DNA from 2 places in the Oceanimonas sp. AH20CE76 genome. Region 1 is predicted to be linked to the other one. Evidence: predicted binding sites of a transcription regulator. Region 1 holds the regulator's gene; the other holds the start of a gene.
The links. Region 1 encodes MetJ, which represses methionine synthesis genes. Its sites were predicted from a motif close to AGANNTCTAGANNTCT; they were not measured.

Region 1 (7,368 bases):
TGACTGCCGTCAAAATGCTGAAACAACCAGCTTAAGGTGCCGGAAAACACGCCGCTGATGGCACGAATCTGCTCGCCCGACTGGCGCAGCTGATGCAGGCTGCTTTGCACCGGCAGGCCAGCACCTACAGTGGCGTTGCTGAGAAACTTGACCCTGTGCTCGGTCAGCGCCTGTTTAAGGGTGGCATAAAAGCCCGAGTCGGCAGCGCCGGCCTGCTTGTTGGCCGCAATCAGGTGAATGCGTTGCTGCACCATGGCCGGATAATACTGCACCAGACTCTCTGATGCGGTGCAGTCCAGTGCCACCATGGTATCAAAGCCGTGCTCTTCCAGATCTTCCAGCCAGTCGGGCCATACCAGCGTCTGGGGCTGAAAGTTATTCAGCGCTGTGTCTGCTTCCACACCCTGGCTGGCCAGCATGGCCCCTTTGGTATCAAACACGCCGTAGAGGGTCAGGCGCAGGTTCAGCTCCTGCTCCAGCCGTGCCTTCTGCTCTTTGTAAAGCCGCAGCCAGGCCTTGCCGATATTGCCCCGGCCAAACAACAGCACTCCCACCCGGCGGGGCCGGCTGAACAGACTCTGGTGCAACCGCAGCAACAGAGGATCCAGGGCGGTTTTGCGCACCACACCCACCAGACTCAGGCCATTTTTAGCCGGCTGAATAAACTCCAGCGGTTGTTCGTTCAGGGCATGATAAAATTGCAGGCACTGCTCGGCCTGGCTGGTCACATTTTTGCCTACCAGCGCCACCAGCGAAAAGCCTTCACGCTGCTGCAGCCCTTCAAAGCCACCCGCCGGCTGATGATCCCGCAACACCAGAAAGGCCTGCTCCGCCTGCTCACGGGTATAGGCAATCTGCCACAGTTTACGGTCGGGCCGGCGCTTGCAGGCCAGCGGTGCCAGACCACGCTTGCCCAGCCAGTCAGTGAGGGCATCCACCCGCTCCTGATAACGGTCGGAAATGGTCATTTCCACCAGCACGGTATCGTCCACTGCGGTCACAATGCGCGCACCCTGCTCCCGGCGCGGGCGGCGCTCGATGCGGGTGTGGCCGTCATCAGGGTGATAACTGCAGCGCAGCATCAGTTGCTGGCGGCTGGCCGCCACCGGACCGAGGGTGCGGCTGTGCAGCACAGGCGAGCCCAACCGGGCCAGCTCGGCAGCTTCTGCCAGCGCCAGCCGCTTAAGCAGATGAGCTTCGGGAATCCGTCGCGGATCGGCACTGAACACACCGGGCACATCACTCCAGATAGTGGTATGAGAGCTGTCGGCCAGCGCGCCCAGCAGAGTGGCGCTGAAGTCGGAGCCATTGCGCCCCAGCAACCGGGTGCGGCCCTCTTTATCGGCGGCAATAAAGCCCGTAACCACCTGCATTTGCTGCGGGTGCTCGGCCAGAATGTGTTCCAGCAGGCGGCGGGACTCGTCTTCTTCCACCTGCACCGGCGTACCCGATACCCGCAGAAAACGCCGGGCATCCAGACTGTGTGCAGTTACTCCCTGCTGCTGCAGCACTGTGGCCAGCAGGCGGGATGACCAGACCTCACCAAAGGCCTGAATATAGCCGCGCTGATAGTCATCCAGCCGGTCATGCTCAAGCACATAAGCAATGCTGACAATGTCTTCGCCAAGAGCCGCCAGCAAAGGGGCCGCCGCCTCGGCAGGCAGCGTGCTTGCTATCAGATGGCGCTGAAAGGCATGCAGGCCGGCCAGGGCTTCGGGCGCGGCGGTGTCACCGCTGGCAAACAGATTGAGCAGCTCAATCAGCCGGTTGGTGGTTTTACCCGGTGCCGAGACCACTATCAGGGCGTCAGGCTGCTGCAGCTGATGAATAATGCCGGCTACCCGGTGAAAACAGGCGGCATCGGCCAGGCTGCTGCCGCCAAACTTGTGTACCGGTCGGTGTGCGCCGGGCTCGGGCTCAAGAATAGTCATTTACTTGCTGAGTACCTTAAATGCGTTTTCCAGATCCTTGATCAGATCGCTGCTATCCTCAATACCCACCGACACCCGCAGCAGCTGCTGGCTGATGCCCGCCTCAATCAGAGCTTCCGGGGTCATGGCAGCGTGGGTCATGGTGGCAGGATGGTTGATCAGGCTTTCTACGCCGCCCAGCGACTCGGCCAGGGAGAACAGCTGCAGCTCATGCAGGAATGCCTTCATGCCGGCTTCGTCTGCATCCAGCTCAAAACTGAGCATGGCACCAAAGCCTTTTTGCTGGCGGGCGGCGGCTTCATGGCCCGGATTGCCCGGCAGGCTGGGATGATACACCGCCTTCACTTTTGGCTGGCTTTGCAGAAATGCCACCAGCGCCTCGGCGTTCTCGCAGTGCTGACGCATACGCACTCCAAGGGTACGCAGGCCGCGCAGGGTCAGGTAGTTATCAAACGCTGAACCGGTCAGCCCCAGGCAGTTGGCCCACCAGCGCAGCTCTTCTGCCAGGCCGGCGTCGGCAGCCACCACGGCACCGCCAATCGCATCGGAGTGGCCGTTAATGTATTTGGTGGTGGAGTGCAGCACCAAATCGGCACCCAGCTTGAGCGGCTGCTGCAACGCCGGTGACAAAAAGGTGTTGTCTACCACTGTGAGGGCACCCACTTCTTTGGCGGCAGCACACAGCGCCTGAATATCCACTACCCGCAGCAAGGGGTTGGAAGGCGTTTCAATCCACAGCATACGAGGCTTGCGCGCCATTACTTCAGCCATGGCGGCGGCATCGGTCTGATCCACATAGGCCAGTTCAAACAGTCCCTTGGCAGCCAGAGAGTTGAACAACCGCTGACTGCCGCCGTAGCTGTCGTGGGGCACCACCAGCAGATCTCCGGGTTTAAGCTGTGAGGTAACAATCAGATTAATGGCCCCCAGACCGCTGGCAGTCACGGCAGCACCGCCCCCTTCCTCCAGATGGGTCAGGGCGTCGATCAGGGTCTGGCGGGTGGGGTTACCGGAGCGGGCATAATCAAACTGACGCTTTTCATTAAAATCGGAAAAGGTGAAGGTGCTGGTCAGATAAATGGGCGGCACTACGGCGCCATGCTGCGTGTCGCTCTCAAGGCCGGTACGAACGGCGTGAGTCTGAGTCTTGTAATTTGGCATGTCCTTCTCCTTTGCACACGGCAGCCTGAAACACAATTCTGAGGAAGGCACAGTAACTCGAACAAAATAAGCCGTCAAGCCACCTAGACATCTATAAGGCTTTGCTGTTGGATTGCCAACACAAAATGCAGGGGTTACAATTCGCCGGAAAATCATTTCCGAACGCAGGTGCATAATGAAAACTGAATGGAACGGCGACTACATCAGCCCTTACGCCGAGCACGGCAAGAAAAGCGAGCAGGTCAAGAAAATCACCGTCTCCATCCCGCTGAAGGTGCTGAAAGTGCTGACCGATGAGCGTACCCGCCGCCAGGTCAACAACCTGCGTCATGCCACCAACAGCGAGCTGCTGTGTGAGGCCTTTCTGCATGCCTACACCGGCCAGCCCCTGCCTCAGGACGACGACCTGCGTAAAGATGTACCCGATCAGATCCCTGCTCAGGCACGGGAAATCATGACCGCCCTGGGTCTGGAAATTGAAGACTTCGGGCAGGACGACTAAGACACAGCCATAAGCGGTAAGCTGTCAGCAGCCAAGAGCAGTCTGAAGTCCCCGAGCTGTGCCTGCCTATTCACAGTCATTTGCAGGCACAGCTCAGGGTTCACTAACACCACCACTTACAGCTGACAGCTTTCAGTTCGCTTCAGGCTTTAATATCTCCTGCCAGGGCAGGCTTTCATCCCCGAGGGTAATAAAGTTCGGGTTAATCATGCTGTCGCGCTGGTTATAACTGAGCTTTTCCAGCCCCAGGTCCAGAATACGGCCGCCGGCTTCTTCCACTATGCATTGCGTAGCCCCTGTGTCCCATTCACCGGTGGGGCCGATGCGCATATACAAATCGGCTTTTCCTTCCGCCACCAGACAGGATTTGAGCGAACTGGAGCCCAGTGGCACCAGCCGGTAATCCAGCTTATCGGTCAGGCGGGAGCGCACCCACTCCACATTTTGCCGCCGGCTGATGGTAATACAAAGGCTGTTCACCTGTGTCCGGTAGTGGCGGGCATGAATCTGGCGTATTTCGCCGCCGGCTTCTTTAAAGGCACCCTGCCCCCGTACCGCGTAATACATCACATCATGCACAGGCCCGAACACCACCCCCAGTACCGGCCTGCCGTGCTCAACCAGAGCGATCATGGTAGAAAAATCACCACTGCCGGCAATAAACTCCTGTGTGCCGTCCAGCGGATCCACCAGCCAGTAACGGGGCCAGGCATTGCGCTCTGCCAGCGGAATATCTCCGCCCTCTTCCGACAGCACCGGAATATCCGCCAGCTCCCGCAAGGCACGGTTCAGATAATCATGAGCCGCCAGATCGGCACTGGTTACCGGACTGTCGTCGTCTTTATTTTCAGCGATGTAACGGCCACTGTTATACATAGACAGAATTAATCTTCCGGATTCTCGGGCTGCCGCCTTTACACCCGGTAGCAGGGCACAGGTATCCATGCTTATTCCTCTTTGTTAAGCCAGTCCTGTAACAAAAACAGACCACAGATGCTGCGGGCTTCCGAAAAGTCAGGCCGGGCCATCAGCTCACCCAGCCGTTCCAGAGGCCAGGGAACGACTTCCAGCGGCTCCGGCTCATCACCTTCACGCTGCTCGGGATACAAGTCCCGGGCCAGCACAATATCCATACTGCTGCCAAAATAGCCGGGGGCAAGACTTACCTGCTTGAGTGGTATCAGGGTGCGGGCACCGTAGCCCACTTCTTCCATCAGCTCCCGGTTGCCGGCTTCCAGAGCCGTTTCTCCGGGGTCGATCAGCCCTTTGGGAAAACCCAGTTCATAACTGTGCGTCCCGGCAGAGTACTCCCGAATCAGTAAAATGGTGTTGTCATCCAGCATGGGCACCAGCATAACGGCACCGCGTCCGCCGCCGCGCATTCTTTCATAAATGCGCTCAGTGCCGTTACTGAAACGAAGGTGCACAGATTCAACCCGAAAAAGGCGGCTTTCTGCCACCAGCTCGGTATGCAAAATGGTTGGCTTCTGTTTGTCGTCGGTCATGGCCGGTCCCGTTTAAAATCGCCCTTGTATGAGGTTATCGCAACTGACCGCCAACGTCTGCCGCAGATTGATCACAAAATGTGAATTGGTCCTGTCTTGTATGCCAAAGGGGGTCATCTGATATAATTACATATTCGATTTTGACCGGGGCAACCACCATGAACGCAAAAACGGATATCGTGCGGCTGGACAAGTGGCTGTGGGCCGCGCGCTTTTACAAAACCCGCAGTCTGGCCCGAGACATGATCGATGGCGGCAAGGTGCACTACAACGGCCAGCGCACCAAGCCCGGCAAACAGGTGGAAACCGGTGCCACCATCCGGCTGCGTCAGGGCCACGATGAACGGGAAGTGATCGTACAGGCGTTGTCAGACAAGCGCGGCAAGGCAGAGCTGGCCCAGCAGCTGTACCGTGAAACCGAAGCCAGCCTGGCGCAACGAGAGCATAATGCCAGGGCACGCAAGCTCAACAGTCAGTTTGCCCCAAGCCCGGAGCGCAGGCCCGACAAAAAAGAAAGACGCACCCTGCTCAAAATAAAGCAGGGCCACTGAGCCCAGACAGGATCTATTTTGATGAACAAACCCGACCAACTTCATCGTTATCTGTTCGACCATTATCAGGTGCGCGGCGAGCTGGTGCAGCTGCAGCAAAGTTTTCAGCAGGTGCTTTCCGGCCAGGCCTATCCGGTGCCGGTGCAGCGGCTGCTGGGCGAGCTGCTGACCGCGACCAGCCTGCTGACCGCCACGCTCAAGTTTGAAGGCCATATCACAGTGCAGCTGCAGGGTGACGGCCCGGTCAGCCTGGCGGTGATTAACGGTAACCATCACCAGCAAATGCGCGGTGTGGCCCGCTGGCAGGGCACAGTGCCCGACAGTGAGCGGCTGGCCGATCTGGTGGGCACCGGCTATATCGCCATTACCATTACCCCGGAAAACGGCGAACGTTATCAGGGCATAGTCGAGCTGAACGAAAACTCACTGGCCGCCAGCCTGGAGAACTACTTTGCTCAGTCGGAGCAGCTGGCCACCCGCATCTGGCTGTTTACCGGCCTGCAGGGCGATCATCAGGCCGCTGCCGGCATGCTGCTGCAGTCGCTGCCCAGCGAAGCGGAAGGACAACAGCAGGATTTTGAACATCTGGAGGCACTGACCGGCACGGTAAAGGCAGAAGAGCTGCTGCAGCTGGACGCACAGGAAGTACTGTACCGGCTCTATCATCAGGAGGCAGTGCGCGTATTTGATCCGCAGCCGGTCAGTTTTCAGTGCACCTGCTCAAAAGAAAAGTGCGAGCAGGCCCTGCTGCAGGTAGGCCAGCAGGAAGCCATGGAGCTGATTGAAGAAAAAGGCAAAATTGAAATGCACTGCGACTATTGCGGCCATCATTATCAGTTTGATGGCAGCGATGTGCAGACGCTGTTCAGCCAGACACTGCACTGAACAAAATAGCATCGAATTATTCGGGCCGGCAATGGCCGGCCCGTGTTTATTTTTTAACGTTTGCCTTACGCTCTCTGCTCAAGTTACGCTATTTACTCATTAATAAACAAAATAATGGCACAGTAAATTAACATCAACTCAGCATAATAAACTTAAATTTCACTTACATCCTCTTAATTCGTGTCGCAAAATTATAAATTTTGAACCAGATCCCCTATTTGACACTGAATTCTTGATAAACTCGCATTTCAAAAAATTCAAAATAACCAAGTAACCCCTCTGTACCAAATCCAGGAGTGAACAATGACGCCCAAGGCGCAACAACTCGGCTTATCCCGCTACGGTATCAATGACGTTACCGATGTACTGTATAACCCTTCCTACGAGCAACTGTTTGCAGAAGAAACCCGTGCCGACCTGGAAGGCTATGAAAAAGGCGTGGAAACCAGCCTGGGTGCCGTGGCCGTAGATACCGGCATTTTTACCGGTCGCTCCCCCAAGGACAAATACATTGTTCGCGACGACGTCACCCGTGACACCGTATGGTGGGCTGATCAGGGCAAGAACGACAACAAACCCATGACGCAGGAAACCTGGGAGCAGCTCAAGGGGCTGGTGACCACTCAGCTGTCCGGCAAGCGCCTGTTTGTTGTTGATACTTTCTGTGGTGCCAACGCCGATACCCGCCTGGCCGTGCGTTTTATTACTGAAGTGGCCTGGCAGGCGCACTTTGTAAAAAACATGTTCATTCGCCCGAGTGACGCCGAGCTGGAAAACTTCGAGCCTGACTTTGTGGTCATGAACGGTGCCAAATGCACTAACCCCAACTGGAA
Region 2 (7,368 bases), 1.3 Mb from region 1:
GAGCGCCGAACTTTTCTGCCAGATACAGCAGAATGGAGCCGGACTCAAACACCCGCACTGGCTTGTTTGTGCTGTTATCCAGCAGCGCCGGTATCTTGGAGTTGGGGTTCACCGCCACAAAGCCGGAGGAAAACTGATCGCCCTCGCCAATGCGGATCAGCCAGGCGTCATATTCGGCACCGCTGTGGCCCAGCGCCAGCAGCTCTTCCAGCATAATGGTCACCTTAACGCCATTGGGCGTGGCGAGCGAATACAGCTGCAGCGGATGCTGGCCCACGGGCAGGGCTTTATCATGGGTGGGGCCGGCCACCGGGCGGTTGATATTGGCAAATTCACCGCCGTTGGCGGTATCCCAGGTCCAGACAGCAGGGGGCGTGTAGGGCGTTGTCATGCTCAATTTCTCCTGTTGAATTAGCGAGTAAGGTCACTTCTGCATTGACGTTACCATATTGCATTCCAGTAACAGGTGTCCATGTTTTACATATATGGTAAAAAGAATATGTAATTTATTGTATATGCATTTATTCGCATGTAAGGTATTCCCATCTCTCGACCAAAACAATAACAAGGCAATACCATAATGAAGCCCACTTTTGAGCATTTACCCAACCTGGACGCTGAGCAGTTTCAGCTGCCCGACAGCAAGGCGCTGGCAGTGACCGGAGAGCAGCATGCGCCCAGAATATTGCTGCTGTACGGATCGTTACGCCAACGCTCTTTCAGCCGTCTGGTCACCGAAGAAGCCGGCCGGCTGCTGCAGCAAATGGGAGCAGAGATTCGTATTTTTAATCCTGAAGGTTTGCCCTTGCCGGACGGCGCAGACGAGCAGCACCCCAAGGTACAAGAGCTGCGCGAGCTGGTGCAGTGGAGTGAGGGCATGGTGTGGTGCTCGCCGGAGCGTCATGGTGCCATGACCTCGGTAATGAAGGCCCAGATAGACTGGATTCCGCTGAGCCTGGGGGCGGTGCGGCCCACTCAGGGCAAAACCCTGGCGGTAATGCAGGTCTGCGGCGGCTCCCAGAGTTTTAATACCGTTAACCAGATGCGGGTTCTGGGGCGCTGGATGCGCATGATCACCATTCCCAATCAGTCATCGGTGGCCAAGGCCTATCTGGAATTTGATGACAATGACCGAATGAAGCCCTCGGCCTACTACAACCGCATTGTGGATGTGATGGAAGAGCTGGTGAAATTCACCCTGCTTACCCGGGGTTGCAGTGACTATCTGACCAACCGCTATTCCGAGCGGGTAGAAAGTGCCGAGCAACTGTCTGCACGAGTGGATCAGCGTTCAATTTAAGGAGCGGCAGCCATGGGAATCTTTGAACGTTATCTGTCACTTTGGGTAGGGCTTGGCATTGTGGCCGGCGTTGCGCTGGGCAGCCTGGTGCCCGGCCTGTTTGGTGCCATTGCAGACATTGAATTCGCCCACGTGAATCTGGTGGTGGCGGTGCTGATCTGGGTGATGATCTACCCCATGATGGTGCAGATAGACTTCAGCGCCATTAAAAATGTGGGTAAAAAGCCCAAAGGGCTGATGCTGACCCTGGTGATTAACTGGCTGATCAAGCCCTTTACCATGGCGGCATTGGGCTGGCTGTTTTTTCGCGTATTTTTTGCCGGCTGGGTGGATCCGAACACCGCCGGAGAATATATCGCCGGCATGATACTGCTGGGGGTGGCACCCTGCACCGCCATGGTGTTTGTGTGGAGTCAGCTGACCAAGGGTGATCCGAACTACACCCTGGTACAGGTGTCGGTGAACGACATCATTATGGTGTTTGCGTTTGCCCCCATTGCTGCGTTTTTGCTGGGAGTGAGTGATATTCAGGTGCCCTGGCAGACCTTGCTGTTGTCGGTGGTGCTGTATGTGCTGCTGCCCCTGCTCGCCGGTGTCTGGACCCGGCACCGGCTGGAGCGCAAAGGGGATGGCACCGGTCTTGAACAGTGGCTGCAGCGGCTCAGGCCCTGGTCCATGCTGGGGCTGCTGGGAACAGTGGTGTTGTTGTTTGGCTTTCAGGCACCAACCCTGCTTGAGCAACCCCAGACCATAGTGCTGATCGCCATTCCGCTGCTTATTCAGACCTACGGTATTTTCATCATTGCCTACGGGGCGGCCCGCTGGCTGCGGCTGCCGCACAATGTGGCCGGACCGGCCTGCATGATTGGCACTTCCAACTTTTTTGAGCTGGCGGTAGCGGTGGCCATTTCGTTGTTTGGCCTGCACTCGGGGGCGGCGCTGGCCACTGTGGTAGGCGTGCTGGTGGAAGTGCCGGTGATGCTGTCTTTGGTGGCACTGGTGAACCGCACTCAGCACTGGTTTTCTCACGCTTAAGGTGTTTTTACTTTCACAAGGAATGACAAGATGACCATAAAAGTAGGTATTAACGGATTTGGCCGCATGGGCCGGCTTACCATGCGGGTGCTGTGTGAGCACAGTGATGTGGAAATAGTGCATATTAACGACCCTGCCGGCGATGCAGCCACTCTGGCGCACCTGCTGAATTTTGACTCGGTGCACGGGCGCTGGTGCCATGAGGCCGCCGCCGACGGCAACACCATGCAGATCAACGGCCGGAACATTGCGGTAAGCGGCAACAAGGCCATTGCCGACACCGACTGGTCCGGCTGCGACCTGGTGATTGAAGCCTCGGGCAAGATGAAGAGCAAGGCGGTGCTGCAGGCCTATCTGGATCAGGGCGTAAAACGGGTGGTAGTGACGGCACCTGTAAAAGAAGAGGGCGTGCTGAATGTGGTGATGGGGGTGAACGATCACCTGTTTGATGCCGAAAAACATCCCATAGTGACCGCCGCCTCCTGCACCACCAACTGCCTGGCACCGGTGGTAAAGGTAATGCACGAGCAACTGGGCATAGTGCATGGCTCTATCACTACCATTCACAGCATTACCAATACTCAGACCATTCTGGATGCGCCCCATAAAGATCTGCGCCGGGCGCGTTCCTGTGGTACCAGCCTTATTCCTACCACCACAGGATCGGCCACCGCCATTACCCATATTTTTCCCGAGCTTAAGGGCAAGCTGAACGGCCATGCCATTCGCGTGCCGCTCAGCAACGCCTCCATCACCGACTGTGTGTTTGAAGTGGCCCGGGAAACCACGGCACAAGAGGTCAATGCGCTGCTGAAAGCGGCCGCCGAGGGCGAGCTGAACGGCATTCTGGGCTATGAAGAGCGGCCTCTGGTGTCGGTGGATTATCAGACCGATCCGCGCTCCAGCATTATTGATGCCCTGTCCACCATGGTGGTAAACGGCACTCAGGTAAAAATCTATGCCTGGTACGACAACGAATGGGGCTATGCCAACCGTACCGCCGAGCTGGCGCTGAAGGTGGGGCGTGCATAAATGCTGACCGGCTTGTCTCCTGCCGTGCGCCAGTATTTGGTGGTCACCGGCAATTACTGGGCCTTTACCCTCACCGACGGTGCCCTGCGCATGCTGGTGGTGCTGCACTTTCATGAGCTGGGTTATTCACCGCTGAACATTGCCCTGTTGTTTTTGTTTTATGAGCTGTTTGGGGTGATCACCAACCTGGCAGGGGGCTGGCTGGGTGCCCGCATTGGGCTGAACCGCACCATGAACCTGGGCCTTGGCTTGCAGGTACTGGCGCTGGCCATGTTGCTGATGCCGGCGCTTACCGTGCCCTGGGTGATGGCGGCCCAGGCGCTGTCGGGCATTGCCAAGGATCTGAACAAGATGAGCGCCAAAAGTGCCATCAAGACCCTGGTGCCCGAAGAAGGCAGTCTCTATAAATGGGTGGCGGTGCTCACCGGCTCCAAAAACGCCCTTAAAGGGGCAGGGTTCTTTCTGGGCGGTGCACTGCTTGCCTGGCTGGGCTTTGCCGGTGCCGTTACTGCCATGGCCGCTGCCCTGGCGCTGGTATGGCTGCTCAGCCTGATATTGCTGAAGCAGGAGCTGGGCAAGGCGAAGCACAAGCCGGAATTCCGGGATCTGTTTTCCAAAAGCCCGGCCATCAATATTCTCTCGGCGGCGCGGCTGTTTTTATTTGGTGCCCGGGATGTCTGGTTTGTGGTGGCGTTGCCGGTGTTTTTGTCTCAGACCCTTGGCTGGAGCCACGGCCAGACCGGCGGCTTTCTGGCGCTGTGGGTCATGGGCTACGGGCTGGTGCAGTCGCTGGCGCCACGCATTACCGGCAAGCAGGCAGATGGCACCGGTGCCACATGCTGGGCAGCGGCACTGACACTGCTGCCTGCCGCCATGGCGCTGGGCCTGATGAACGGCCTGAGCCCGGCCTGGGTACTGATAGGTGGTCTGTTGCTGTTTGGTGTGGTGTTTGCGGTGAACTCGTCTCTGCACAGCTACCTGATTGTCAGCCATGCCAGCAGTGACGGCGTATCGCTGGATGTGGGGTTTTATTACATGTCCAACGCCATGGGCCGGCTTATTGGCACCTTGCTGTCGGGCTTTGTGTTTCAGCTGGCGGGGCAGGGCAGTGCCGGCCTGCAGGCCTGTCTGTGGATCTCAGCGCTGTTTTTGTTGTTCACCACGCTTATCTCGCTCCGGCTGCCTCGCCGCGTATATTTTTGATAAGTCATGAATTATATTCATGACTTTTGCGCGGAGCTTGCACATGCTGGAACGTTTTCACCTTGAAGTGCTGGCGGCCATTAAAGAGCAGGGCACCCTGACTCAGGCTGCTGAGTCGTTAAACTTGTCGCAGTCGGCCCTCAGTCACAGCATAAAAAAGCTGGAAGGCCAGCTAAAAACGCCGGTGTGGCAAAAAGAGGGCCGAAGCCTGCGCCTGACCAATGCCGGCGAGCAAATTTTAACGCTCGCCAACCGCGTGCTGCCCCAGTTCAAACACACAGAGCATTTGCTGCGGCAAATTGCCACCGGCGAGATGGGCTCGCTGCGCATTGGTATGGAGTGCCACCCTTGCTACCAGTGGCTGCTGAAAGTGATTGAACCCTATCTGGAAAAGTGGCCCAACGTCGATATTGACGTTAAACAGGAGTTTCAGTTTGGTGGCCTGGGTGCGCTGCACAGTTTTGAAATTGATATTCTGGTCACGCCCGATCCTCTCTACAAACCCAGCCTGAGCTTTATTCCCGTATTTGATTATGAGCACCGGCTGGTGGTGGCATCAAGCCACCCGCTTGCCGCACAGGCTGCGGTGTTGCCCGAGCAACTGGCCGGCGAAGTGCTGTTTACCTATCCGGTAGAGCCCGAGCGGCTGGATATTTTCAGCCAGTTTTTAAATCCGGCTAAATGTACGGTAAAAAGGCACAAAACCATAGAAACCACAGAAATCATGCTGCAGATGGTGGCAGCGGGCCGGGGCGTCAGCGCGCTGCCGGGCTGGCTGGTAGACGAGTTTGCCCAAAAAATGCCCATTAAAAGCCTGCGTTTTGGTGAGCAGGGCATTAACAAGCAGATTTTTCTGGGCGTGCGCAAGGGTGAGGAGCACATCAGCTATTTGAGTGACTTTATCACTCAGGCTCAGGGTATAGCCTGAGCAACTCATGCAATAATTTCATTTATTGATGAAATTAAATCATTTTTGTTCATGTAATTGAGTCTGTATAACTTAACTCATCGCTTAGCTCTGGATGTCTGGACATCCGGTGCTGCACACAGAATACAAACTTCATTGCGGGACAAAGGGATAAAAATCATGAGTAACGATTTCAAATTTTCGGTGAACAGCATCGCCTTCGACGAAAACTACCAACCTGCAGACAGCACTCGTGCTACCACCAACTTTGCCAATCTGGCCCGGGGAGAGAGCCGTCAGCAGAACCTGCGCAACGCCCTCACCATGATCAACAACCGGTTTAATGCCATGGCAAGCTGGGACAATCCCAACGCCAATCGTTACTCTGTTGAGCTGGAAATTATCTCGGTTGATCTCGACATCAACACCGATGCCGAACGCTTTCCGACCATAGAGATCCTGAAAACCTACATTGTTGACCACAAGACCAAGCAGCGCATTGAAGGCATAGTGGGCAATAACTTTTCTTCTTATGTGCGTGATTATGATTTCAGCGTGTTGCTGCTGGAGCACAACAAGGGCAAGGCCGGCTTCAGCGTGCCGGAAAACTTTGGCGATCTGCACGGCAAGCTGTTCAAAAGCTTTGTGCAGTCTGACGCCTACAAACAGAACTTTGCCAAGCTGCCGGTGATCTGCCTGAGTGTGTCAGACAACAAGACCTATCATCAGACTGAAAACCAGCACCCCATTCTGGGCGTGGAATATCTGCCTAACGAGTCGTCACTCACCGAGCAGTATTTCAAGAAGATGGGCCTTAAGGTGCGCTACTTTATGCCGCCCGGCAGCGTGGCTCCGCTGGCCTTTTTCTTCTTTGGCGATTTGCTCAATGACTACACCAATCTGGAGCTGATCAGCACCATCAGTACCATGGAGTCATTCCAGAAAATCTACCGGCCGGAAATTTACAATGCCAATGCCAGCGCCGGTAAGTGCTATAAACCGGATCTGCAAAACGTCGATCACTCCGTCACTCACATTGTGTATGACAGAGAAGAGCGCAGCCAGCTGGCCAAAAAACAGGGCAAATTCGCTGAAGACGTGTTTATCAAGCCTTATCAGGACATTCTGGAACAGTGGTCTGCCAACTACGCCTGATAATAAAACAAGGCCCTGATAAAAGGGCCTGATAATTAACGAGAACAGAAACGGAATTTATGATGACCCAGTTATTATTACCTACTTCTACCGCCGGCAGCCTGCCCAAACCGTCCTGGCTGGCCCAGCCCGAGACTCTCTGGTCACCCTGGAAGCTGGAAGGGCAGGAGCTGATCGACGGCAAGCAGGATGCGCTGCGGGTATCGCTGCAGGAGCAGCAAACCGCCGGCATCGACATTGTGAGCGACGGCGAGCAGACCCGTCAGCACTTTGTCACCACCTTTATTGAACACCTCGACGGGGTGGATTTTGAACAGCGCAGAACCGTTAAAATCCGTGATCGCTACGACGCCAGTGTGCCGTCTGTGGTGGGTGCCGTCAGCCGCCAGAAGCCGGTGTTTGTGGAAGATGCCAAATTTCTGCGCACCCAGACCGACAAGCCCATTAAATGGGCGCTGCCCGGCCCCATGACCATGATCGACACGCTGTATGATGGTCATTACCAAAGCCGGGAAAAACTGGCCTGGGAATTTGCCAAAATTCTCAACCAGGAAGCCAGAGAGCTGGAAGCGGCGGGCGTGGACATTATTCAGTTTGACGAGCCGGCCTTTAACGTCTTCTTTGATGAAGTGAATGACTGGGGCATTGCTGCCCTGGAGCGTGCCATTGAAGGTTTGAAGTGTGAGACCGCCGTGCACATCTGCTACGGCTACGGCATTAAAGCCAACACCGACTG

Region 2: N2M06_RS08440 (DUF1852 domain-containing protein) is a predicted target of MetJ. The motif match lies at 5,591-5,606, and genes of this name have one in related genera.

What each region holds. Positions count from the first base shown of each region.
Region 1 is NZ_CP155481.1:3,047,720-3,055,087, forward strand. Features, by position in the region: gene metL (bifunctional aspartate kinase/homoserine dehydrogenase II) at 1-1,931, opposite strand, end outside; gene metB (cystathionine gamma-synthase) at 1,932-3,092, opposite strand; gene metJ (met regulon transcriptional regulator MetJ) at 3,268-3,594, shown strand; gene cysQ (3'(2'),5'-bisphosphate nucleotidase CysQ) at 3,727-4,539, opposite strand; gene nudE (ADP compounds hydrolase NudE) at 4,542-5,099, opposite strand; gene hslR (ribosome-associated heat shock protein Hsp15) at 5,258-5,650, shown strand; gene hslO (Hsp33 family molecular chaperone HslO) at 5,672-6,535, shown strand; gene pckA (phosphoenolpyruvate carboxykinase (ATP)) at 6,839-7,368, shown strand, end outside.
Region 2 is NZ_CP155481.1:1,728,254-1,735,621, reverse strand. Features, by position in the region: gene yghU (glutathione-dependent disulfide-bond oxidoreductase) at 1-391, opposite strand, end outside; gene arsH (arsenical resistance protein ArsH) at 581-1,300, shown strand; gene arsB (ACR3 family arsenite efflux transporter) at 1,313-2,335, shown strand; gene N2M06_RS08455 (ArsJ-associated glyceraldehyde-3-phosphate dehydrogenase) at 2,366-3,367, shown strand; gene arsJ (organoarsenical effux MFS transporter ArsJ) at 3,368-4,570, shown strand; gene N2M06_RS08445 (LysR family transcriptional regulator) at 4,614-5,498, shown strand; gene N2M06_RS08440 (DUF1852 domain-containing protein) at 5,658-6,632, shown strand; gene N2M06_RS08435 (methionine synthase) at 6,692-7,368, shown strand, end outside.